3 regions of the Kitasatospora sp. NPDC049258 genome follow, and region 2 is predicted to be linked to each of the others. Evidence: riboswitches for the same ligand, from Rfam matches in the RefSeq annotation. Region 2 holds a riboswitch; each other region holds the start of a gene.
The links. A riboswitch is a leader RNA that binds a small molecule or an ion and turns the genes downstream of it on or off. The one in region 2 is predicted to bind S-adenosylmethionine.
Positions count from the first base shown of each region.

Region 1: it holds a riboswitch for S-adenosylmethionine, as region 2 does, so the genes downstream of both, thrC (threonine synthase) here and AB0K43_RS27985 (aminotransferase class V-fold PLP-dependent enzyme) in region 2, are expected to answer to the same signal.
Region 3: it holds a riboswitch for S-adenosylmethionine, as region 2 does, so the genes downstream of both, AB0K43_RS30230 (AAA family ATPase) here and AB0K43_RS27985 (aminotransferase class V-fold PLP-dependent enzyme) in region 2, are expected to answer to the same signal.

Region 1 covers NZ_JBFAQT010000014.1:3,392-8,552, reverse strand. The annotation lists gene groL (chaperonin GroEL) at 1-1,225, opposite strand, end outside; gene AB0K43_RS14365 (cold-shock protein) at 1,533-1,739, opposite strand; gene AB0K43_RS14360 (MoaD/ThiS family protein) at 2,311-2,589, opposite strand; gene thrC (threonine synthase) at 2,644-3,921, opposite strand; SAM riboswitch class I at 3,939-4,082, opposite strand; gene AB0K43_RS14350 (glucosyl-3-phosphoglycerate synthase) at 4,250-5,161, shown strand, end outside.
Region 2 covers NZ_JBFAQT010000048.1:27,285-32,445, forward strand. The annotation lists gene AB0K43_RS27970 (heme-copper oxidase subunit III) at 1-121, opposite strand, end outside; gene AB0K43_RS27975 (hypothetical protein) at 558-983, shown strand; gene trpD (anthranilate phosphoribosyltransferase) at 1,112-2,188, shown strand; SAM riboswitch class IV at 2,297-2,414, shown strand; gene AB0K43_RS27985 (aminotransferase class V-fold PLP-dependent enzyme) at 2,461-3,819, shown strand; gene AB0K43_RS27990 (Lrp/AsnC ligand binding domain-containing protein) at 3,850-4,128, opposite strand; gene AB0K43_RS27995 (rhomboid family intramembrane serine protease) at 4,171-4,953, opposite strand; gene AB0K43_RS28000 (hypothetical protein) at 5,103-5,161, shown strand, end outside.
Region 3 covers NZ_JBFAQT010000064.1:10,604-15,764, forward strand. The annotation lists gene AB0K43_RS30230 (AAA family ATPase) at 48-2,867, opposite strand; SAM riboswitch class IV at 3,125-3,237, opposite strand; partial or broken gene AB0K43_RS30235 (DUF2470 domain-containing protein) at 3,364-3,798, shown strand; gene efeO (iron uptake system protein EfeO) at 3,953-5,110, shown strand.

The DNA.
Region 1 (5,161 bases), on a different contig from region 2:
TGCCCTCCTCGACGGCGGCCTTCGCGTTGCGGACGGCGTCCTCGATGCGGTGCTTGCGCTCCTTGAGCTCCACCTCGGTGGCCGCGCCGGCCTTGATGACGGCCACGCCGCCGGCCAGCTTGGCGAGGCGCTCCTGGAGCTTCTCGCGGTCGTAGTCCGAGTCGCTGTTCTCGATCTCGGCACGGATCTGGTTGACCCGACCGGCGACCTGGTCGCTGTCGCCGCCACCGTCGACGATGGTGGTCTCGTCCTTGGTGATGACCACCTTGCGGGCGGTGCCCAGCAGGTCGACGCCGGCGTTCTCCAGCTTGAGGCCGACCTCCTCGGAGATGACGGTGCCACCGGTGAGGATGGCGATGTCGCCGAGCATGGCCTTGCGGCGGTCACCGAAGCCGGGGGCCTTGACGGCGACCGACTTGAAGGTGCCACGGATCTTGTTCACGACCAGGGTCGACAGGGCCTCGCCCTCGACGTCCTCGGCGATGATGACGAGCGGCTTGCCGCTCTGCATGACCTTCTCCAGCAGCGGGAGCAGGTCCTTGACCGAGGAGATCTTGGAGTTGGCGATCAGGATGTACGGGTCCTCGAAGGACGCCTCCATCCGCTCCAGGTCGGTGGCGAAGTAGGCCGAGATGTAGCCCTTGTCGAAGCGCATGCCCTCGGTGAGCTCGAGCTCCAGACCGAAGGTGTTGCTCTCCTCGACGGTGATGACGCCTTCCTTGCCGACCTTGTCCATCGCCTCGGCGATGAGCTCGCCGATCTGGGTGTCGGCGGCGGAGATGGAGGCGGTGGAGGCGATCTGCTCCTTGGTCTCCACGTCCTTGGCCTGGGCGAGCAGCTGGTCGGAGACGGCCGCGACGGCCTTCTCGATGCCGCGCTTCAGGGCCATCGGGTTGGCGCCGGCGGCGACGTTGCGCAGGCCTTCCTTGACCAGGGCCTGGGCGAGCACGGTGGCGGTGGTGGTGCCGTCACCCGCGACGTCGTCGGTCTTCTTGGCGACCTCCTTGACGAGCTCCGCGCCGATCTTCTCGTAGGGGTCCTCGAGCTCGATCTCCTTGGCGATGGAGACACCGTCGTTGGTGATCGTGGGGGCGCCCCACTTCTTCTCAAGGACGACGTTGCGGCCCTTGGGGCCAAGCGTCACCTTGACGGCGTCGGCAAGCTGGTTCATCCCGCGCTCAAGGCCGCGGCGAGCTTCCTCGTCAAACGCGATGATCTTTGCCATGTGAAGTGGTCCTCCGGGACGCGATCGACTGCATCGGACCGAAGGGTGCCCGCGACGGACGGCCCTGCGAGCGGGGGTCCTGTCCCCAACCGCTCCCGGGAGGCCTCACCGACCCGATCCGTTTGTCACTCTCGTACCGAGAGTGCTAACGCCAATGATTAGCACTCTCGGGTGGCGAGTGCAAGCCCGATCGCGGGGTGTCCCGAACATGGCGGCAGGCCCGCACGGGGTTCCCGTACGGGCCTGCTGCCGATGATCTGTGGCCGCCAGCTCGTTGACCGAACCGAGGCTCCGCAGGTCGAAGAGGTCACGCAACCAGCGCGCGGACCATGTCCGCCTGCGGACCCTTCTGCCCCTGGGAGATCTCGAACTCGACCCGCTGGCCCTCTTCGAGGGTGCGGTAGCCGTCCATCTGGATCGCGCTGTAGTGGACGAACACGTCCGCACCACCGTCGACCGCGATGAAGCCGTAGCCCTTCTCGGCGTTGAACCACTTGACGGTGCCCTGAGCCATTCCGAACTCCCCTTGTGCTGTGCTGGCCCTTCACGGACCCGCAGGGTGCGGGTCCAGAGGTCTGGAAGGCCGGCCCGGGGAACCCCCCCTGGGCGCAGCCGTGCACGCCGCAGCCACCGCACCGGGGCCCGAAAGGGCCACCGGAACGCGGGTGAATGCGTCGACCGCGGCTGAATGTATCCGGACATGCGCCCTCTGCAACAGGCCCAACTTTTGGGCAATTGCTATGAGCCCCGGGGGATATGACGGGATGAAAGCGGCACTTGTGAGCAATTGACGCCGGACATCGCGGACCAACGTCACATATCGCCGGAATAATTCTGACGGCGGCCTGACAGTTCGGCTCCGTGCCCCGGATCGCCGGTCTCAGCGAGCGGACAGCCGCTGCGTACCCGACCGGTGTGCGGGGCGGGCCACCTCGAATCGGCCTCGAATACCCCTGCGACACGCACTCTATACCCAGCCACGTGGGCAAATGTCCGACCGGAACGCCGAGAGCCGCCGTCGGGAACGGAATTTCGGCATTCCGGTCCTGACGGCGACTCAAGGCTGCTACGAGCGTCGGCCGAGGTCAGCAGCCGCCGGCCACCGCCGGGATGATCGAGACGGCCGCGCCGTCCTTGATCCCGGTCTGCAGGCCCTCGGCGAAACGCACGTCGTCGTCGTCGACGTAGACGTTGACGAAGCGGCGCAGCTGCCCGGCGTCGTCCAGGATCCGGGCCGAGATGCCCGGGTGGTTCTGCTCCAGATCCTTGATCACCTCGGCCAGGGTGGTGCCCTCGGCGGCCACCTCGGCCGAGCCGCCGGTGTAGGTGCGCAGGATGGTGGGGATGCGGACGGTGGCGCTCATGGACGTCTACTCCTTGCTGCGGGGTGGTGAGGGGGTCGGGGGCGGGGCTTCGGCTCAGGCCAGGCCGGCGGCCCGGAAGGACTCCAGGGTCGGCCGGATGGTGGCGGTCAGCCCGGCGTCGGAGACGGCGTCCAGGGTCTTCAGGCCGTCGCCGGTGTTGATCGCCACGGTCTCCTTCGCCGGGTCCAGCTGTCCGGTCTCGACCAGCTTCTTGAGCACGCCGACGGTCACGCCGCCCGCGGTCTCCGCGAAGATGCCCTCGGTGCGGGCCAGCAGCCTGATCGCGTCGACCACCTCGGCGTCGGTGACGTCCTCGACCGCGCCGCCGGTCCGCCGGGCGATGTCCAGCACGTACGGGCCGTCGGCCGGGTTGCCGATCGCCAGCGACTTGGCGATGGTGTCGGGCTTCACCGGGCGGATCACGTCGTGGCCGGCCTTGTACGCGGCCGACACCGGCGAGCAACCGGCCGCCTGGGCACCGAAGATCCGGTACGGGCGGTCCTCCACCAGGCCGAGCTTGATCAGCTCCTGCAGCCCCTTGTCGATCTTCGTGAGCTGCGAGCCCGAGGCGATCGGGATGACGATCTGCTCCGGCAGCCGCCAGCCGAGCTGCTCGCAGATCTCGTACGCCAGCGTCTTGGAGCCCTCGCCGTAGTACGGGCGCAGGTTGACGTTGACGAAGCCCCAGCCCTCGCCGGCCGGGTCGCCGATCAGCTCGGAGCAGAAGCGGTTCACATCGTCGTAGTTGCCCTCGATGCCGACCAGCTCGCCGCCGTAGACCCCGGCCATCACGACCTTGCCCTGCTCCAGGTCGTGCGGGATGAAGACGCAGGACTTGAAGCCGGCCCGGGCCGCCGCCGCACCGACCGCGCCGGCCAGGTTGCCGGTGGAGGAGCAGGACAGGGTGGTGAAGTCGAACGCGCGCGCCGCCTCGATGGCGCAGGCGACCACCCGGTCCTTGAAGGAGTGGGTCGGGTTCCCGGAGTCGTCCTTGACGTGCAGCTGCGCGGTGAAGCCCAGCTCGCGGCCGAGGTTGTCGGCCTTGACCAGCGGGGTCCAGCCGGGGTTCAGGTTCGGCTTGGACGCCACGTCGGCCGGCACCGGCAGCAGCGGGGCGTAGCGCCAGATCGAGGCCGGGCCGGCCTCGATCCGCTTGCGCAGTTCCTCGGTCTCGTACGAGCCGAAGTCGTAGGCGATCTCCAGCGGGCCGAAGCACTCGACGCAGGCGAAGCTCGGGCCGAGCGGGGTGCGGGCGCCGCACTCGCGACAGGACAGCGCGGCGGCGGGGCCGAGGTCGACGGCAGGAGCTGCGACAGGGGTAGCGGTAGCCATGATGGCGGAGGCCTCTCTCCTCATCTTCCCCGTGACGCGGGCGCGCCACAGGACGGAATTGGCACCTGTCCCGCCGGGGCCTCGACCTGACGGTCAGTTAGCCGGACGGGAAGGTTGCCGGGACTTCAACGGGCCGTTCCCTCAGTCCCTCTGGATGAGCAATGTGGCGAGCGGCGTTACAGCCGACAGCGCGTTTGTGGTCGTGCACAGCGACCCACCCCGACGTGCGAAGGTCGGATCGCATTACCAAGACTGTATCCGAAGGCCCCGGTACCACCTCATAGCGTCCGACACCCGAGACGGCGCCGCCCATCCGAGGAGCGAGATCTTGCCCGACCAGCCCCGGCCCGACGTCCTGCCCCAGGTGGCGTCCTGGCTGCGCCGCCGCTCGTGGGCGGCCGCCGACCGCCCGGTGGAGACGCTGCTGGCCGCCAAGCGCGCGGCGGGCCCGGCCGCTTCCGTGAGCGTGGTGCTGCCCGCCCTGGACGAGGAGCCGACCGTCGGCGAGATCGTGACCGCGATCCGCGTGGAACTGATGGAACGGCTGCCGCTGGTGGACGAGCTGGTGGTGGTCGACTCCGGCTCGGTGGACCGCACCGCCGAGCGGGCCGCGGCGGCCGGCGCCCGGGTGGTGCACCGGGACGACATCCTCCCCCGGCTGCCCGCCGAGCCCGGCAAGGGCGAGGTGCTCTGGCGCTCGCTGCTGGTCACCCGCGGCGAGATCGTCTGCTTCATCGACGCCGACCTGCGCGAGTTCGACCCCGCCTTCGTCACCGGGATCATCGGCCCGCTGCTCACCGATCCGGGCATCCAGCTGGTCAAGGCGATGTACGACCGGCCGCTGGAGACCGCGGGCGCGGTCGTCCCGGCCGGCGGCGGCCGGGTCACCGAGCTGGTCGCCCGCCCGCTGCTCAACCTGCACTGGCCGCAGCTGGCCGGCTTCGTCCAGCCGCTCGGCGGCGAGTACGCGGCCCGCCGGACGCTGCTGGAGCGGCTGCCCTTCCCGACCGGCTACGGGGTCGAGCTCGGCCTGCTGGTGGACGCGCTGGACACGGTCGGGCTGGACGCGCTGGCCCAGGTCGACGTCGGCGTGCGGCACCACCGCCACCAGGACGGCCAGGCCCTCGGCCGGATGGCCGCGACCATCTACCGCACCGCGCTGGAGCGCCTGGACCGCACCCACCGGCTGAAGGCCGAGGACGGCCTGCTGCACCCGCTGCTCACCCAGTTCTCCCGCGAC
Region 2 (5,161 bases):
CGAAGAACATCAGCTCGGAGCTCAGCCAGACAATGGTTCCGACGCTGACCAGGTTCGGCCTGTTGACCGCTCCGTGCGCGTGTCCGGTTTCTGTTGCTGTTGCTGTCGCCACGACGGACATTATGTCGGTCCCTTATTCCGTCTTCACGTCGGGGGGTCTCCCTCGGAGTGTCCGGTGCGTGCGGTATGCCCCGTTGGACTCGGGCGGGCGGGCCCCGGGTGCCGCTCGCTGGGCATTGTCCGATTTCTGACGGTTGTTCGGTGCCCTTCCGGCGGGCCGGGCCACTCGTCTGCTCCGCGTGTCCCCCGGCGCCCGGGGTCGCCGAGGGTGTAGCGGCAGAGCCGTCCGGGTGGTCTACGGCGAAGAGGGTGACGCCGGTACACCCGCAGGGGTGAGTGGTGCGCGCGGCGGCTTGAGCGAGATCGCGTCAGGGGCTCACCACGAGGGGTGGGCGGGAGTAGCATCCGGAGGAGAACGTGGTCCGGATCACACCGGCCGCGCCGAACCGACCCGCACGACACCTATTAATGGGGACGAGCACCCGGGAGCAGGGCCCATGGCGCACAGGACCGACGAGACGCTCACCGTTCTCGTCTACAGCGACGACCGCAACACCCGCGAGCAGGTCACCCTGGCGCTCGGCCGCCGGCCCGCCGCCGATCTCCCGGAGGTCGAGTACCTGGAGTGCGCGACCACTCCGGCCGTGCTGCGTGCCCTGGAGAAGGGCGGGATCGACCTCTGCGTGCTGGACGGCGAGGCGGTGCCGGCCGGCGGGCTGGGCCTCGGGCGCCAGCTCAAGGACGAGATCTACGGCTGCCCGCCGGTGCTGGTGGTGATCGGCCGCCCGCAGGACGCCTGGCTGGCCGCCTGGAGCCGGGCCGACGCCGCGGTCTCCCACCCGGTCGACCCGGTGGCGCTGGCCGAGGCCGCCGCCACCCTGCTCCGCCAGCGGGTCGCCCGCCGGACACCGGCGCACCGGTAGCGGAGCCGCCCTCACCGGTCGTCTCACCAGGAGAGAAGCCGTCCCTAGATTCCGGCGCGGGCCCCGCGCCGGTCGCTAGGCTGGCTCCGACCCGACGGCGATGTACCGATTGAGAGCTGGAGTCAGCCATGGTGAACGTGCACCCTGCGAACGGCGGCGACGACCCCGCGCAGGTGGTCCGCACCTGGCCGGACGTTTTGAGCATGCTGCTGAAGGGGGAGGACCTCGCCCAGGCCGACGCCGCCTGGGCGATGGACCGGATCATGACCGGCGAGGCCACCCCGGTCCAGGTGGCGGGTTTCATGATCGCGCTGCGGGCCAAGGGCGAGACGGTCGAGGAGGTCTCCGGCCTGGTCGACGCGATGTACGCGCACGCCGAGCCGCTGCACATCCCCGGCCCGGCGGTGGACATCGTCGGCACCGGCGGCGACCGGGCCAAGACGGTCAACATCTCGACCATGTCGGCGATCGTCGCGGCCGCGGCCGGCGCCAAGGTGGTCAAGCACGGCAACCGGGCCGCCTCCTCGGCCAGCGGCTCCTCCGACGTGCTGGAGAAGCTCGGCATCCGGCTCGACCTGAGCGCCCGCCGGGTGGCCGAGGTGGCCGAGGAGACCGGTCTGACCTTCTGCTTCGCGGCCAAGTTCCACCCCGCGATGCGGCACGCCGCCCAGGCCCGCCGCGACCTCGGCGTGCCCACCGCCTTCAACATCCTCGGCCCGCTCACCAACCCGGCCAAGGTGACCGCGCACGCCATCGGCTGCTTCGACACCCGGCTGGCCGGCCTGATCGCCGGCGTACTGGCCCGGCGCGGCTCCACCGCGCTGGTCTTCCGCGGCGACGACGGGCTGGACGAGCTGACCATCTCCACCACCTCGCGGATCTGGCTGGTGCGCGACGGCGAGGTGGTGGAGAGCTCCTTCGACCCGCGCGAGGTGGGCATCGAGCTGGTCGGCCTGGAGGCGCTGCGCGGCGCCGACGCCGAGTACAACGCGAACGTGGTGCGCCGGCTGCTGGCCGGCGAGCGCGGCCCGGTCCGGGACGCCGTCCTGCTGAACGCCGCGGCCGCGCTGGTGGCCCTGGAGCTGACCGGGGCGCCGCTGGCCGAGCAGCTGGCGGCCGGGATCGAGCGGACCGCCGCGGCGATCGACTCGGGGACGGCCGAGGCCACCCTCAAGCACTGGGTCGAGGCCACCGCCCGCGACTGACCGGATCCGACGGGGCCCGCCGAGCTGCCCGCCCGGCGGGCCCCGCTGCGTCCGGATGCCGGAACGGTGTTTGACCACTCTCCGGAAGCTGTCCTAGAGTCCACGGCAGGTCATGAGTGACAGCGACAAGCCCCAGCTTGCTGTCCGGCAACCCTCCGTCCGTGGCGGGGTGCCCTGGGTGAGGACCGGGCCACTCGGCGATCCGTCCGCGTGGCAAGCGCGGACTTCCGGCATCGCACTCCCGGGGTCCTACCCCAGGAGGAGTGCATCCCATGACAGTTTCGACCGATCTCTGCGCCCCGCTCGCCGTCCTCGGCCACGACGTCCAGGTGCCCCTGGTCAGCGGCGAGAAGGTCGCCTACGCCGCGCTCGACTACGCCGCCAGCGCCCCCGCCCTGCAGCGGGTCTGGGACGACGTCGCCGCCTACGCCCCCTACTACGGCAGCGTGCACCGCGGCGCCGGCTACCTCTCCCAGCTCTCCACCGACCTGTTCGAGCAGAGCCGGCGGACCGTGGCCGACTTCCTCGACCTGCGCGAGGGCGACCAGGTGGTCTTCACCCGCGCCACCACCGACTCGCTCAACCTGCTGGCCGCCGCCGTGCCGGCCGGCACCCGGGTGTTCGCCTTCGAGACCGAGCACCACGCCTCGCTGCTGCCCTGGCGCCGGGACGGCCTGACCGTCAGCTACCTGCGCGCCCCGCGCTCGCCCGCCGAGGCGGTCGCCGCGCTGGAGGCCGCGCTGAGCGAGCACCCCGAGGGCCCGCGGCTGTTCTGCGTCACCGGTGCCTCCAACGTCACCGGCGAGCTGTGGCCGGTCGCCGAGCTGACCGAGGTCGCCCACCGGCACGGCGCCCGGGTGGTGCTGGACGCCGCCCAGCTCGCCCCGCACCACCGGGTGTCCGTCCGCGAGCTGGGGGTGGACTGGATCGCCTTCTCCGGCCACAAGCTGTACGCGCCGTTCGGTGCCGGGGTGCTGGCCGGTCGCAGCGACTGGCTGGACGCGGCCGAGCCGTACCTGGCCGGCGGCGGCGCCAGCCGGACCGTGGCCCGCGAGGTGGACGGCTCGGTGGCCGTCGAGTGGCACCAGGGCCCGTCCCGGCACGAGGCCGGCTCGCCCAACGTGATCGGCGCCTACGCGATCGCCTCCGCCTGCCGGGCGCTCACCGAGGCCGGCTTCGACGCGCTGCAGGCCAGGGAGCAGGAGCTGATCGACCGGCTCAAGGCCGGGCTGGCCGAGATCCCCGAGGTGAAGGTGCTCAGCCTGTTCGGCACCGACGCCGCCCGGGTCGGGGTGCTCTCCTTCGTGGTGCAGGGCTGGAACAGCTCGCACTTCTCGGCCGCGCTGTCCGCCGAGTACGGCATCGGGGTGCGCGACGGACTGTTCTGCGCCCACCCGCTGGTGCGGACCCTGCTCGGCGGCGAGGAGGCCGCGCCCTCCGAATGCGGGGCGCCGGAGGCCTCGCTGCCCGGCGAGCGCAGCCTGAACGCGATCCGGGTCAGCTTCGGCGCCGGCACCCCGGACGAGCACCTGGAGCGCTTCCTGGGCGCGGTCCGCGAGCTGGTCGCGAACGGCGCCCGGTGGAGCTACCGCAACGAGGGCGGCCGCTGCGTCGCCGACACCCGCCGCTGAGCGGGGCCGCTCCGGACGCTCCGGGCGCGGCTACTCCAGGCCGAGCGCGAAGGCGGCCTCCAGGTCGTGCTGGGAGTAGGTGCGGAAGGCGATCTGGGTCTCGGTGTGCTCGACCCCCGGCACCTTGTTGACCTGGCCGGGGATCACCTCGGCCAGGTCCTCGTGCTGCCGCACCCGGACCATCGCCACCAGGTCGTAGCTGCCGGTGACCGAGTAGACCTCGCTGACGCCCTCGATCGAAGCGATCGCCTCGGCGATCTCGGGGATCCGGTCGACGCTGGTCTTGATGAGGACGATCGCGGTGATCACGCTGGACTCCTGTGTGAGGGGACGGGCCCAGCGTATCGGCCGTCAGGTGGCGCGTCTGCCGGCCCGCGCGCACCCGGCCCAGGCGGACAGCCAGCCGGCCGCGAAGCCGATCACATGGACCAGGTACGCCACCCCGGAGCCGCCCGAGCTGACCGACCACCACTGCAGGACGAACCACAGGCCGAGCACCAACCAGGCCGGGAAGCGCAGCGGCAGGAAGAGCAGCACCGGCACCAGGGTGGTCACCCGGGCCCGCGGGAAGAGCCGCAGGTAGGCCCCGAGCACGCCGGCGATCGCCCCCGAGGCGCCGACCAGCGCCCGCACCGAGTCGGCCGAGTGGGCCTCGGCCAGCGCGTAGCCGTAGGTCGCCAGGTAGCCGATCGCCAGATAGAGGAGCAGGAACCGGGCCCGGCCCAGCCGATCCTCCACCCCGGGGCCGAACACGAACAGGAACAGCATGTTACCCAGCAGGTGCAGCCATCCCGCGTGCACGAACAGCGAGGTCAGCACCGACAGCGCCGGGCTCTTGCCCGGGGTCGGGAGCAGCGTGCAGCCGTCCGCCGCGGTGGGCAGGGCGGCCAGCTGCTCGGCCGTCAGCGGATGCCGGCTCAGCAGCTCGGCCGGGACGGCGCCCCAGCGCTGCTCGTAGCGCTGCTCGGCGCAGGCCCGGGCGGCGCCGGTGCCGTAGGCCGGATTGAGGCCGAAGCTGGGGCCGCACAGCAGGATCAGGGCGCTCAGCGCGATCAGGGCGTAGGTGACCTGTGGCGCCCGGCCCGGCGCGGTGGCCTGCGGACGGACGGCCCGGTCGAGTACGGGGAGCGCCATCCTCCGAGCATTCCTCGGCCCGGGGCGGGGGACACCGCCGGCTGCTGCGTACGGGTGAGGCTGCGCCGGCGGTGGACCGGTGCCGGGGCGTAAGGGCGCAGGCAATAGGCTGGAGGGCCCGGAACCGGGACGATCCGAGAGGACCTCCGATGACCATCGCCGCCCCCACTGCCGAGACCCGCTGGCGCTGCACGCTGTGCGGCAACCT
Region 3 (5,161 bases), on a different contig from region 2:
CGTCGCTGTGCCCCCAGCGTTGCGCGGCACCCCGCCCGGCCGGGCCCCTAGGCAACCCCTGTCGTACCCCTAGCCGCGAGTGCGAGCTCGGGGTCGTTGGAGGCCTCGCCACCGTGGACGACGGCGGCCAGGTCGACCCGGCGGCGGACGCCGAGCTTGCGGTACACCCGGGTCAGGTGCTGCTCCACGGTGCTCACGGTGATGTAGAGCTTCCGGGCGATCTCCCGGTTCGACAGGCCGCGGACCGCGAGTTCGGCGACCCGGCGCTCGGCGTCGGAGAGCCCGGCCAGGTCGGGTTCGGCCGCCGGGACCACGGACAGCGCCGGGGAGCGGCGCAGCCGGCGGTCGGTCTGCCAGGCGCGGCCGGGGTCACCGTCGGTGCGGTGCGCCTCGCTGAGGTCGGCCAGGGCGCCGGCCAGGTCGGCCTCGGCCTCGGCCTCCTCCAGCAGGCCCACGGCCTGCTCCAACAGCCCGGTCCGCGCCGGCCGTTCCCCGGCGGTGGCCCGGATCCACAGCGCCACCCCGCGGATCCGGGACTGCCCCGACGGCCCGAGCCGGGCGAGCTGCTGGTCCGCCAGCGCCGCGGCGGCCTGCGGCCGTCCGAGCGCGAGCTGCGCCCGGGCCGCGCCGAGCCGCCAGGGTGCGATGGCGGGCAGGTGGTCCAGCCCCCACCGGGCCATCGTCTCGCCGCAGGCCCGGAACTCCGCCAGCGCCTCCTGCGGCCGCCCGGTGGCGAGCAGATGGCCGCCGCGCGCGTAGCGGTGGTGCAGGCCGGCCGGAGTCCGCTCCATGCCCCGGGGCACCGTCAGTTCCAGGAAGCGGGCGGCGTCCTGGTGCCGGCCGAGGGCCGTGCGGGCCGCCACCATCGTGGACAGCGGCAGGCCCACCGCCACGCCCCAGGCGTCCGGTGCGACCCGGGCGAACGCCGCCCGGGCGGCCTCGTCCGCCGTCCGCAGATCGCCCTGGCGCAGCGCCGCCTCGGCCCGCAGCGCGGACAGCAGGGCGTGCCGGGTGGTGCCGCAGCGGCTCGCGGCGCGCTCCGCCGGCGGGCCGTACCAGCGCACCGCCCGGTCGGCCCGGTCGGCGTAGAGCAGCACCGTCAGCGCGGCGGTGAGCGCCTCGGTGCTGCCGCGGCCGCCCGGGTGTCCGTCCCGCAGGATGGCCTCCGCGCGGATCACGGCCGCACCTGGTTCGACGGTGCCGGCCAGCAGCGAGGCCAGCAGCCGCATCCCGCCGTCCCGCCCGCCGTCGGCGGCCCCGCCCTCCTCCCCGGGCCCGGCGGCCGGGGCCGAGGTCCGCGCGGCCAGGGACGGGTACCAGTACGCGAGCCAGCCGCGCAGTCCCGCACCGGCGCGCTGCTCGCCGAGCTTGCGCTGCGCGGCCTCGAAGCGCTCCAGGGCGGCCAGTCCCTCGTCCGGGCGGCCCTGCCAGAAGAGGTGGCGGATCGACTTCAGCTCGTGCCGCTTCGCGTCGCTGCCGTCCAGCACCGTCCCGGGCAGGGACGGTACGCAGCGGAACGTCACGGCCTCGGGCGACGTGCCGGCGGTCGGGGTCACGGCCGCGGCCGCCGGGGCGTCATCGGCGGACGGGAGCAGGACGGGCGCGACCACGACGGGCGGGGGCGCGGCGGACCGGGGCGCGGCGGGCGGGAGCACCGTGGGCGGCGGGCCCGGTGGTCCGGCGTCCGGAGAGGGTGACCACGGTGTCCGCAGGTAGCCCTCGGCCGCCCGGACGTGCCCGGCCACCGTGCGGGGCTCGGCGCCGGCCGCCCGTAGCAGCTGCGCCGCCCGCTCGTGCAGGCTGGCCAGTTCGGCCGGCCGCATGGCGGCCAGCAGGTCCCCGGCGGCGCTCGGGTGGCGGAAGCCGCCGCCCCGGAACAGCCCCGCCGCGTTCAGCAGGTACAGCGCCCGCGGGAGCGAGTCGGCGGGCAGCAGCAGCAGTTCGGCCAGCAGGCCGGGGGTGGCACCGGGGCCCAGCACCGCCACGCCGCGGGCATGGCGCAGCGCGAGCGGGTCGATGCGGTGCAGGCAGTGCATCAGCCCGCGCCGGTAGCCCTCGCCGACGGTCAGGATGGCCGGTGCACCGGCCCGCTCGTGATCGTCCATCAAGGCGTGCACCAGCAGCGGGTTTCCACCGGTCAGCTCGTGCGCCTCGGCGGCCAGCCCGGCGGCCGCCGGGTCGGGGAACCGGCGCCGGAACAGCTCCGCGACCAGCTCGGCGGGGAGCACCTCAAGCCTGATCTGCCGGTGGTGCGGCTGGCGGGCCAGCTCGACCTCGAAGAACGGGTTCGGCGGCGTCATGGTCTCCCGGGTGCTGAGGACGGTCAGCACGGCCGCGTTCCTGGTCCGGCGGACCAGGTAGAGGAGGAACTCCAGCGACTGCGGGTCGGCGTCCTGCCGGTCGTCGACCGCGATCAGCACCGGGGTGCGGCCCGCGAGCGTCCGGACCAGGCCGAACAGCCCCTCCAGGGTGGGCTGGCTGAGCCGCCCGTCCAGGCCCTCCGCCACCCCGGGGTGGCGGGCCACCTCGTCGGCGCCCCGGGCGAGCAGGGCCTCCGCCGTGGCGGCCTCCTCCGGATCCAGCGGTGCGCTCTGCAGCAACTGCCGGGCCAGGCCGAGCGGGAAGTCGCGCTCCAGCGGGGATCCGGTGCCCATCAGTACCGTGGCCCCGCGCTCCGCCGCGACGTCGGCGAAGGCGTACAGCAACTCGCTGCGGCCGCTGCCCACCGAGCCGTGCAGGGCGATCACGGCGCCGTGCCCGGCCTCGCAGTGCTCCAGCGCCTCGTACAGGCGGCGGTACTCGGGCTCGCGCCCGGCGGGCAGCGTGCTCGGAAGGTCGAGCGTGAATGGTGCGGGGGCGAGAGACATCCGTACTCCTGAGGCAGGCGCGCGGAAGGGTGGGCCGCAGGGCTCTCCTGTGCACGCGCGGATCGTGACCGGGCTCGTGTCGGCCGACCGGGCGGCGTACCTCACCGCCCCGCAGGCCGACCGCGGTCAGCGACAGAGGGAACTGGCCCGCCGCAGCAGGTCGATGTCGAGCCTGGCCACGAGCCGCAGTGCTGCCGCCCGACGCCCGAGCGCCCCCTGGTCCACGACCTTCTCCATCCCCGCCCGTTACAGGCACCCACCTGCGCTTGCGGCATGACGCCATGCCACCTGGCTTATCCCCGGGGCACCCCACCGCAGTGTGGGGGTTGCCGGTCAGCCGGCCGGGGCCGTTCGACTGACACTCTTCGCCGACTCGAGTTTAAGAAGACGCTGGTGACACCGTCAATCCAATCGCCCCCTCAACCGGCCCCGGGGAGGCCCGGCTTGCGGGGCGGCGGGCAGGCTCGCAGGCGGCGGCCGCTTGCGGCGACCCGGCCGCGTCACCGTCACCGGCCTGCTGGCAGCGCCCTACGACCCCGGCGCCGAGAGCACCCGCATGGAGTTCGGCCAGGCGGTCGTCGAGGACACCGACGGCCGCGCCTACGTCACCCTGGACGACCTCCACCGGGCCGCGCCCGACCCGCTCGCCTGCCGCGAGGCCGGTCTGCTCACCCACCTCCTCGACGACCACCCCGAGCTCGTCCCGCTCCTGCTGCGCCTCACCGTCCCGGCCGCCGGGCTGACCCGCGCGCTGCCGCTCGCACTGGACCGGTACGGCATCACGCTCCGGCTGGAGTACCCGCAGGCCCGCACCGACGTCCGGCTGCCGTTCCCGACACCGGCGGACGACGCCGACCAGGCCGGCCCGCAGATCCACGCACTGCTGGCCAAGGCCCGCCGACTGTCCCACCGCAACCGCCGGCCGGCCTGAGCACGCGCCGGGCCGTCCAGGTGAAACCCGCGCCCGTCCGGCCGTATGGCCGCGCACCGCCGAGCGAACTAAGGTAAGCCTTGGCTGTCATGGCGGCGCCGCGCCGGCCCGGGTCGGGCCCACCCGATGCCGCCCCGTCGGACCCGGGAGCCCCATGCCGTCCGCACGCACCGTCACCGTCTCGGTCCTCCCGCTCACCGCGCTGCTGCTCGCCACCGCCGGGTGCTCCAGCTCCTCGGGCGGGAGCGGCGGCTCCAGCGGCACGATCAAGGTCACCGCGTCCGACGACGCCTGCCAGGTGTCCACCGGCACCGTCCGGGCCGGCCAGGTCGAGCTGGAGGTCAAGAACACCGGGTCCAAGGTGACCGAGGTCTACATCTACGCCCCCGGCGACAAGATCGTCACCGAGCGGGAGAACATCGGCCCCGGCACCGGCTCCACCCTCACCGCGGAGATCAAGCCCGGTTCGTACGAGATCGCCTGCAAGCCGGGCATGACCGGCGACGGCATCCGCCAGCAGCTCACCGTGACCGGCGGCTCGGCGGCCGCGGCGGCCGCCGACCCACGGCTCGACGCGGCGGTCGCGCAGTACCGCCACTACGTGCAGGAGCAGGCCGACGCCACCGTCCCGGTGGTGGCGCAGTTCGCCGCCGCGGTCAGGGCCGGGGACGTCGCCCGGGCCCAGACCCTGTTCGCGCCCTCCCGGGCCGGCTGGGAGCGCACCGAGCCGGTGGCCGAGAGCTTCGGCGACATCGACCCGAAGACCGACACCCGCGAGGACGGCGTCGAGGCGGGCCAGCAGTGGACCGGCTGGCACCGCCTGGAGAAGTCGCTCTGGGTGAACGGCGCCATCGCCCCCGAGGACCGGACCCTCGCCGACCAGCTGGTCACCGACCTCCAGGACTGGCAGACCCGGGTCGGCACCGCCGACATCACCGCCACCAGCATGGCCAACGGCGCCAAGGAGTTGCTGGACGAGGTCGCCACCGGCAAGGTCACCGGCGAGGAGGACCGCTACAGCCACACCGACCTGTCCGACTTCGCCGCCAACGTGGACGGCGCCAAGGAGGCGTACGACCTGCTCAAGGCGGTAGTCGCCGAGAAGGATCCGCAGCTGGTCCAGACCCTGGACACCGAATTCGCCGACATCCAGGCCCTGCTCGCCAAGTACCGGCAGCCGGACGGCACCTACACCCCGTACGACCAGGTCACCGAGGCGGAGCGGAAGACCTTCTCGGACGCGGTGAACGCGCTCGCCGAACCCCTCTCCCGGCTGGCCGTCGCCGTCGCACCGGCCTCCCCGACACCATAGGGCTCCGGGCCGGTGGACCCCCAGGACGAGGAGACCGGGAGCGCGCAGCGG